DNA from 2 places in the Dictyoglomus sp. genome. Region 2 is predicted to be linked to the other one. Evidence: riboswitches for the same ligand, from Rfam matches in the RefSeq annotation. Region 2 holds a riboswitch; the other holds the start of a gene.
The links. Region 2 has a riboswitch for thiamine pyrophosphate ahead of thiS (sulfur carrier protein ThiS). Riboswitches for the same ligand answer to the same signal wherever they lie in the genome.
Positions count from the first base shown of each region.

Region 1 (4,327 bases), on a different contig from region 2:
TTACTTTAACCATATAGACTTTACATTCTAACCCAAAGAAATTACAAGCCATAGCAAGAGCTGAGCCCCATTGTCCTGCTCCAGTCTCTGTAGTTAATCTCTTAACCCCTTCAAGCTTGTTATAAAAGGCCTGAGCTACAGCAGTATTTGGCTTATGGCTTCCAGGAGGGCTTACTCCCTCGTATTTATAATATATATGAGCTGGAGTATCCAAATATTTCTCTAAATTAAGAGCCCTATACAAAGGAGTTGGTCTCCATAACTTGTATATTTTCCTTACTTCTTCGGGAATTTCAATATATCTCTCTGTACTCACCTCCTGCTTTATAAGCTCCACAGGAAAAATAGGTGCAAGATCCTCAGGTTTTACTGGTTGCAGGGTCACAGGATGATAGACCGGGGGAAGAGGAAAAGGCAGATCAGGAATAATGTTGTACCAATCCTTAGGTATTTTAGACTCGTCAAGAATAAATTTGACCTTTGACATCATTGTACCTCCCCTATAAAAATTTAAGCCTTCTCATCCTGAAAAGGACGAGAAGGCTTACTCTCGCGGTACCACCTTAATGGAGTCTAAAAAGACTCCACTCTTTGCTCTATAACGGGAGCAATACCGTCTTTGGCTACTCAAACCTTTCGCCTCGAAGCTCCGGGGCCCATTCACTATAAACAGGATAGTTAGCTTTCAGCCTCAGACTAACCTCTCTGTAATCCTGTTTTATAGTTACTCTTCCCCTTCACAGCTTTTGCTAATTTCAAATTGCTTTTTTTATTATTATACAACAAAGATTTAAAATTGGATATACTATTGATAATTTTAAAACTATATGTTATTTTTATACCAAAGAAGTATAAATTAGGGTGAAAAAGTAATGAAAAAAATTATTGAAACTATAATTGCGGATTACAAAGCTGTCTTTGAAAAAGACCCAGCAGCAAGAAATTTCTTAGAGGTAATCTTATGCTATCATGGATTTCATGCCATTCTTTTGCATCGTATTGCTCATTTCTTATGGAAATTGAAAATACCTATAATTCCGAGGCTCATATCCAACATAAATAGATTTTTAACAGGAATAGAGATACATCCAGGAGCCAAAATAGGCAAAGGATTTTTTATAGATCACGGTATGGGCGTAGTAATTGGCGAAACCACTGAGATAGGTGACAACGTACTAATTTACCAAGGAGTTACCCTTGGAGGTACAGGTAAAGAAAAAGGAAAAAGGCATCCTACTATAGGAAATAACGTGGTTATAGGAGCTGGAGCAAAGGTTTTAGGCCCTATAACCATAGGAGACAATACCCGAATAGGAGCAGGTTCTGTAGTATTAAAATCTGTACCACCTAATTGTACTGTGGTTGGGGTACCAGGAAGAATTGTAACCCAGGAAGGAAAAAAATTAACCCCTAAGGAGATGTTAGAACATGGTAATATACCTGATCCGGAACTAAGGTTAATAGAAGAATTGAATGCTAAAATAGAAAATCTTGAAAAAAGAATAAATTATTTGGAAAATCTCATCAGAGAAAAAATAAAAGAGATGTGATATAATACACAAAAATTGAAGATGGTTCCCGGGGGAGTCTCTGATCCGAGGCTGAGAGGGTAGCAGGAGCTACCGACCCTTTGAACCTGATCTGGGTAATGCCAGCGTAGGGAAGGGATAAAAAATTTAAGGTTCCCTCCTTATGGCTGGCAGGGAGCCTTAAATTTTTTATGGGAGGTGCTCACATGGAAAGAAAATCTATAAGGATGCTTACTGAAGGTGCCTTAAGTATTGCATTATCTCTTTTACTCTGGTACTTAAGGATAGGAGCTATGCCTCAAGGAGGAAGTATAAGCCTGCAAATGCTTCCTTTATTTATTTTTGCCCTAAGATGGGGATTCGTTCCTGGTTTACTCGTGGGAGTTACTTATGGATTGATTCATTCCTTGCAAGATATGTATGTGGTACATTGGCTCCAATATCTCCTCGACTATCCTATAGCCTTTGGCTTAATTGGACTTTCTGGCATAGTAAAAAACTTAAAAATTTCGAAATTTATTACTTATATAATTGCTGTACTCTTTCTCCTGGGAACAATCTTTTTTGTAGTAAATATATCTTCGGAACTTCCACAAACTCAAACAACTTTAGAAGAGCTAAAAGCGAAACTACAAACTGCTACAGGGGAAGAAAAGTCAAAAATAGAAGAAGATATTAAGGATTTAGAGTTTAAAATCAAATGGTATCCAGTTTCAAGGATTGTATTAATAATAGCAGGAATCTTAGGAACTTTACTCCTTCTTTATGGAGGTTATATAAGAAAAACTCAAGAACCTATAGAACTTGGTGTTTTCATTGGAGGCTTAGGAAGACTTTTTGCTCATTTTCTTTCGGGAATAATTTTCTTTTCCGAATACGCTCCTCCAGGAACTCCAGCATGGATATATTCTCTCATCTACAATCTTTTTGTAGTGGTACCCTCTACCTTTGTATGTTTACCTTTTGTTTTAATAATTATGCAGAGGCTAAGAGAAAATGAATAAAGAAGTTAAAAAAATCTTGATTTTTGTAAACGGAGAAACTAAGATAACTACTTTTGATCTTGATGAAATCCTACCAGTAGATAAAGTAATATGTGCCAATGGAGGAACTAAGATTGCATTAAGGCTTGGAATCTTTCCAAATATTATAGTTGGAGATTTAGATTCAATCACTGAAGATATTGAAAAAAGGCTTGCCAAACACCAAGTTGAGTGGAAAATTTATCCCACTGAAAAAGATGAAACTGATTTAGAACTTGCTATAAGGGAAGCAGTAAAATTTAATCCAAATTCCATATACATCGTAGGGCTTCTAGGAGGACGTATAGATCATACACTTGCCAATATATTTTTCCTTGAAAGAATAAAAGATTTGAATATAGAGCCACATGTTATTGATAGAAAACTTAGGATTTACATTATGAAAGGAGAGGAAGAGAAAACCATCTGGGGGAATAAGGGGGACATTCTCTCCCTTATTCCCCTATCAGAAATAGTAGAAGGGATTTATTTAGAAGGACTTAAATATAGTTTGAATTATGAACCTCTCTACAGAAATCTTACTCGTGGTATAAGTAATGTGTTTACTGATTACCAAGCTAAGATCAGCATACAAAAAGGAACTTTATTGGTTATACATCTATACCAAACCTGAAATTTATGCTAAAATTAAAAGACGTTAGCTTATTTTTTAACCAAGATTAAACAAGAAGGAAAAATATGGCTGAGAAAAGTAAAGTTATCTTAGTTGGTTTAGAAAGAGAAATGGAAAACTCTTACCTTGATTACGCCATGAGCGTAATCGTAGGTAGAGCTCTACCCGATGCAAGAGACGGCTTAAAACCAGTTCAAAGAAGAATCATCTATTCCATGTATGAATCGGGAATACTTCATAATCGACCTTACAGAAAAAGTGCTCATGTAGTAGGTAATGTACTAGGCAGATATCATCCTCATGGAGATGCAGCAGTTTATGAAGCTCTCGTAAGAATGGCACAAGACTTCTCTTTTAGATATCCCCTTATAGATGGTCATGGCAACTTTGGCTCTATAGATGGAGATGAGCCTGCCGCAATGAGATATACAGAGGTTAGACTATCTCCTATAGCCTCTGAGCTGATAGCAGATATCGAAAAAGATGTAGTTGATTTTGTACCTAATTATGATAATTCCTTAAGAGAACCGGTAGTGTTACCTACTAAAATCCCTCAACTTCTTATGAATGGTTCATCGGGAATTGCTGTAGGAATGGCAACAAACATTCCTCCCCACAATTTAGGAGAATTAATTGATGCCCTTTTATATCTTATTGAAAAACCTACAGCTGAAATAGAAGAGCTTCTCAATTTTATAAAAGGGCCTGATTTTCCTACCGGGGGAATAATAATTGGTACTAAGGGAATTAGAGAAAGTTATTTAACAGGTAAAGGAAAATTAACGGTAAGAGGAAAATTAGTCATTGAGGAAACTAAAAAAGGCGATAAAAACATAATAATCAAAGAAATACCGTACATGGTGAACAAATCAAATCTCCTCACTCAGATAGCCGAATTAGTTCAAGAGAAAAAAATAACTGGAATAAAAGATTTAAGAGACGAATCCGACAGGCACGGAATAAGAGTCGTTATTGAGCTTAAAAAAGATGCTGATCCTAAAATCGTTATAAATCAACTATACAAGCATACTCAACTTCAAACAACCTTTGGAGTTATAATGCTTGCCATATTGGACGGACAACCAAAGATTTTTAATTTAAAAGAGCTACTAACTATATTCCTTGAACATAGAAAAGATGTA
Region 1 covers NZ_JBMFQK010000012.1:33,336-37,662, forward strand. Annotated here, with positions in the region: gene ACP5QL_RS08175 (TrpB-like pyridoxal phosphate-dependent enzyme) at 1-487, opposite strand, end outside; T-box leader at 528-750, opposite strand; gene cysE (serine O-acetyltransferase) at 873-1,550, shown strand; TPP riboswitch at 1,571-1,680, shown strand; gene ACP5QL_RS08185 (energy-coupled thiamine transporter ThiT) at 1,736-2,533, shown strand; gene ACP5QL_RS08190 (thiamine diphosphokinase) at 2,526-3,185, shown strand; gene gyrA (DNA gyrase subunit A) at 3,251-4,327, shown strand, end outside.
Region 1: linked by a shared signal. The riboswitch ahead of ACP5QL_RS08185 (energy-coupled thiamine transporter ThiT) and the one ahead of thiS (sulfur carrier protein ThiS) in region 2 are both predicted to bind thiamine pyrophosphate.

Region 2 (4,327 bases):
CTATATTCGTAATCACTCTTAGGACCTACAGGGTGGAGCTTCTTATAGGTTTCCTCATTATAAGTTTCTTGATATTGAACAACTCCTGTTAAACCCTCCTTTACTAAGACTCTGTATTCTTCCTCCTCCATAGGATATGCTTCAATGGAGATCTCTGAAAAATATTTTTTAGCAAGTTTAACTGCATAGAGGATATATTCAAAGGGAGTATTAATTTTATCACAACCTGTTAAAAGTAAAATACTGTCAATGCTGGTTTGTTTGATGGCTTCGTATTCTCTTATTATCTCTTCCTCCTTTAGTTTCTTCCTTGGAATTTGAAGTTTAGCTGAGAATCCACAGTACTCACAGGGAGAAAGACAATAATTAGAAAGGTAAAGAGGAGTAAATAGGGTTATAACTTTTCCGAAATACCTTTCTGTAAGTCTCTTTGCTTTATTAGCCATTAATATTAAAGTTTCATCGGAATTATCAGTGAGGAGAATAAAAAGGTCCTCTTTTGATATCTTGTCTTTATCAATTATTTTCCTGACATTTCCTCCTTTATTCTCTAAGACATGAGATTTTCTCAAGATTTCATCTGCTTCTTTAAGAATCTCCCTGAGCATGTTTTTCACCTAATTCCTTTTATAAAATCTATCAGTGGTGACGAAGCGTCAGCATAGTCTTTTTCTTCGGGAAGACCAATTTCGTAGGCAATTCTTCCTGCTTTTACCGCTAAATTAAAAGCCTCAGCCATTTTAAAGGGATCATTGGATGTAGCGATGGCTGTATTTATAAGTACTGCATCAGCACCTAATTCCATAGCTTTTGAAGCGTGGGAAGGCCTTCCTATACCAGCATCGATAATAACAGGAATAGAGATTTCATTTATAATCGCCTTAAGCAAAGTTTCACAATCGATTCCCTTGTTACTTCCTATGGGAGAGCCTAAAGGCATTACTGCAGAAACTCCTATTTCTTCTAATTTTTTTGCTACGATAAGGTCTGGAGATATATAGGGAAAGACTTTAAATCCATCTTTGACAAGTATTTCTGCTGCCTTTATGGTCTCTTCATTATCGGGTAAAAGGTATTTTAATTCTCCTGATATCTCTATTTTTACCCAATCAGAACCCGTAAGTTCTCTTCCTATTTCCGCAATTTTAACTGCTTCTTTATGATTTCTTGCTCCAGAGGTGTTAATCATTATTTTTGCCGTTTTAGGAAGGAAATCTAAGATAGAATAACCCTTATTGATTTCGGGGTTTATTCTTCTTACTGCCACAGCAAATACTTCTATTTTTAGTTCTTCATGCATTTTGGGGATAACACTATAATCTGGCAGTTTACCTGTCCCTACAAAGAGACGGTTATTTATAATAGTATTATCAATTATTAAGCCCATATTATTATCCCCCTCCCACAAGAGAGACAATTTCTATGTAGTCTTCATCTCTTAACTCTACGTTATCCCAATTTTCCTTTTTTACAATTTCTCCGTTTACTAGTACAACTATTTTTTCGGTGGGATAATTAAGAGAAAGAAGCAATTCTTTTAAATTTCCTTTAAAATTTACTTCTTTATCGTTTACAAGCATGTTTTTCCCTCCCTATTAAACATAAAGGACCGCCCGGTTTATACCGAGCGGTCCTTTGATTTTTTATACCTTTCACTCCCTCCGCCGGCATTACCCGGGTCAGGTTCAAAGGGTCGAGACCGGGATCTTAGGTCTCCTCTCAGCCGAGCTTATCCCCTCAGCTCCCCTGGAAAACCATATTTAATTTTGGGAAAATTATACCATAAAAGTTAGAATTTATTCAATATAAGATAGTTCATTAGGATAAGGATTTAAATAGGTTTGATTTAAAAGATATTGGTCATCAAATCTATATGCCCAACTTCTCAAGATTTCAACAAGAGGGCTTAAATTTATTTTCGCTCTTCTATAAAGATCTAAAAGATGTAGAAAATGATTTTTTTCTCCCGCTTTTAATTTTCTAGAAAAATATCCATATATATGGAAGATGGCATTAACATGATTTCCTCTTTTAAGATTTGTAGAGAGTGCTTCTTTAAACAAGAGGGCATATTTCTCAATTAGCTCTTCAAAGGGATATTTAGACTGATTGGCTAAAAGATTTCCAAGTTCTTTCAAATGCTTTTGAGAATAAACCATAAGGAGATATTTGTTGTTTTGATGAAACTCTATTAGGTCTTTTACTTTTGTATTATCTTTATTCTTGAGATTTCTTAACTCTGATAGAGCAAAAATTCTCGTTAGAAATCTCTCCCTAATTTCTGGATTTCTTAACCTTCCCTCGTCTTCTGCTGGAATGTAAGGAAATTTTTCTAAAACCTTTTGAGCAAAGATTCCCTTTCCTTTAGAGTGGAAGATTTTTCCTTCTCTATCTTTATAAATCATGGTGTTTGATAGGCCACAGGAAGGAGATTTGCTTTTTAGGAGGAATCCATCTATTTCAGGTAAGGTATTTAGAAAATTTTCGGAAAAGTCAAGTATCTTATCGGTTAGGTCTAATCCAGTTTTGGGTTGATAGATTCCTAATCTATTCTCTTCCACATATACTATGATCTTTTCCCTGGGTACCCCAAGCCCTATAGAGACTTCTGGACATACTGTTATAATTTCACAATATTCTTTTAATTTCAGAGCAAAACTATCTTTTATTATTCCACCATCGTATCTTACTGGTTCTGAATTAAGACAAGCACTATATACTATTCTTGGCTTTGTAAAATTTCTCATGTTTGATATTATATCAATATCATTTGTAAAAAGCAAAAGGGGTGAACCTTATGGTTATGACTGTAAAAGGTTTTTTTGATAAAAAAGATATGGGAAAAACCTTAGTTCATGAGCATATTCTTGTGGATTTCTCTCCTGCCGAAGAACAAATAAAGATTGATGATAATTTGAGAAATGAGATTGTAGAGGTAATGTTACCGTATTTAATGGAGATTAAAAATTTAGGTTATAGTACTTTCTTTGAATGTACTCCCAAGTATGTAGGAAGAGATGTAAAGGTTTTGAAAATTCTATCAGAAAAAACTGGATTAAATGTCATAACAAATACAGGTTTTTATGGGGCAGGCGAAGATAAACATGTGCCCAAAAAGTATTGGAATCTTTCTTCAGAAGATTTTGCAAAAATGTGGATTGAAGAATGGGAAAAAGGAATTGAAGATGGTATTAAGCCCGGTTTTATTAAAACTGCAGTAAATCCTGGACCTCTAAATGAGATAGATAAAAAATTGATAAGAGCTTCTGCTTTTACTCATCTTGAGACTGGGCTTACAGTGGCATGTCATACAGGAGAAGAAAGGTGTGCCCTCGAAGTGGCAAGAATTTTTGAGGAAGAGAAAGTAGATCTTTCAGCTTTGATCATTGTTCATGCTGATGCCATTGAAAACTTTGAAGTGCACCTTGAATTGTTAGAAAAAGGAGCTTTTCTTGAGTACGATTCCATTGGGGCAAGACCAATGGAGTATCATTTAAACCTTATGGAGAAGGTTATAAAAGAGGGGTTCATAGATAGGATCCTGATCTCCCATGATGCAGGATGGTTTACTGTAGGAAAATCTAAAGAGGAACAAAATATAAGGCCTTATACAGACATATCTTATAAGTTTATTCCTAAACTGGAAGAAAAGGGCATAAGTGAGGAGATTGTTGAAAAGTTACTTGTTAATAATCCAAGTGAAGCTTTTGATATAAGAGTGAGAAAGAGATAAATAGTTTACTTATAGTAAAAAATATTTCCCCATAAATATCATCTATCCCTTTATCTTTATTGATTTTTTGCATTCATGGAGGGTTAATTTGAAATTTTTTAAGGTATATATTGACAAAAATTAAAATTCAATTTTAAAATATGTTAAGTAAAAATTAAGGATTTAGAGGTGATAGATGAAAAAGGGGCTTATGCGTGAGATTTTTAAGAAGGATTGGACTTTAAACGTATTAGCACTCCTTTTATCAACTGTAGTTGCGTTTATAAATATTTATTTCAAAAATATGGAAACGGATTTAAAGAGATTTTCTTTACTGTTCTATTGATCTCTATTTTTAGAATTATTTTGGAATATATCAAAGCTTTTAATTTAAGTAAATTCTCAGAAAGATATGTAAATGATCTAAGATTAAGGATTGGAGAAAAACTAAATAAGACTACATTATTTTCTTAACTCTTCTTTGGGTGATATTTTTTATCAACCTTTTGTCTTTACCCTTGGATTAATTCTTGCTTTACGTATAAATTGGAAGTTAACCCTTTTTACTTTTGCCATAATTCCCCTATGTATTTATCTTTCAGTTATTATTACAAA
Region 2 covers NZ_JBMFQK010000001.1:275,837-280,163, reverse strand. Annotated here, with positions in the region: gene thiH (2-iminoacetate synthase ThiH) at 1-608, opposite strand, end outside; gene ACP5QL_RS01445 (thiazole synthase) at 614-1,387, opposite strand; gene thiS (sulfur carrier protein ThiS) at 1,392-1,580, opposite strand; TPP riboswitch at 1,639-1,758, opposite strand; gene ACP5QL_RS01435 (YbgA family protein) at 1,797-2,783, opposite strand; gene ACP5QL_RS01430 (phosphotriesterase family protein) at 2,804-3,733, shown strand; gene ACP5QL_RS01425 (hypothetical protein) at 3,947-4,186, shown strand; gene ACP5QL_RS01420 (ABC transporter transmembrane domain-containing protein) at 4,194-4,327, shown strand, end outside.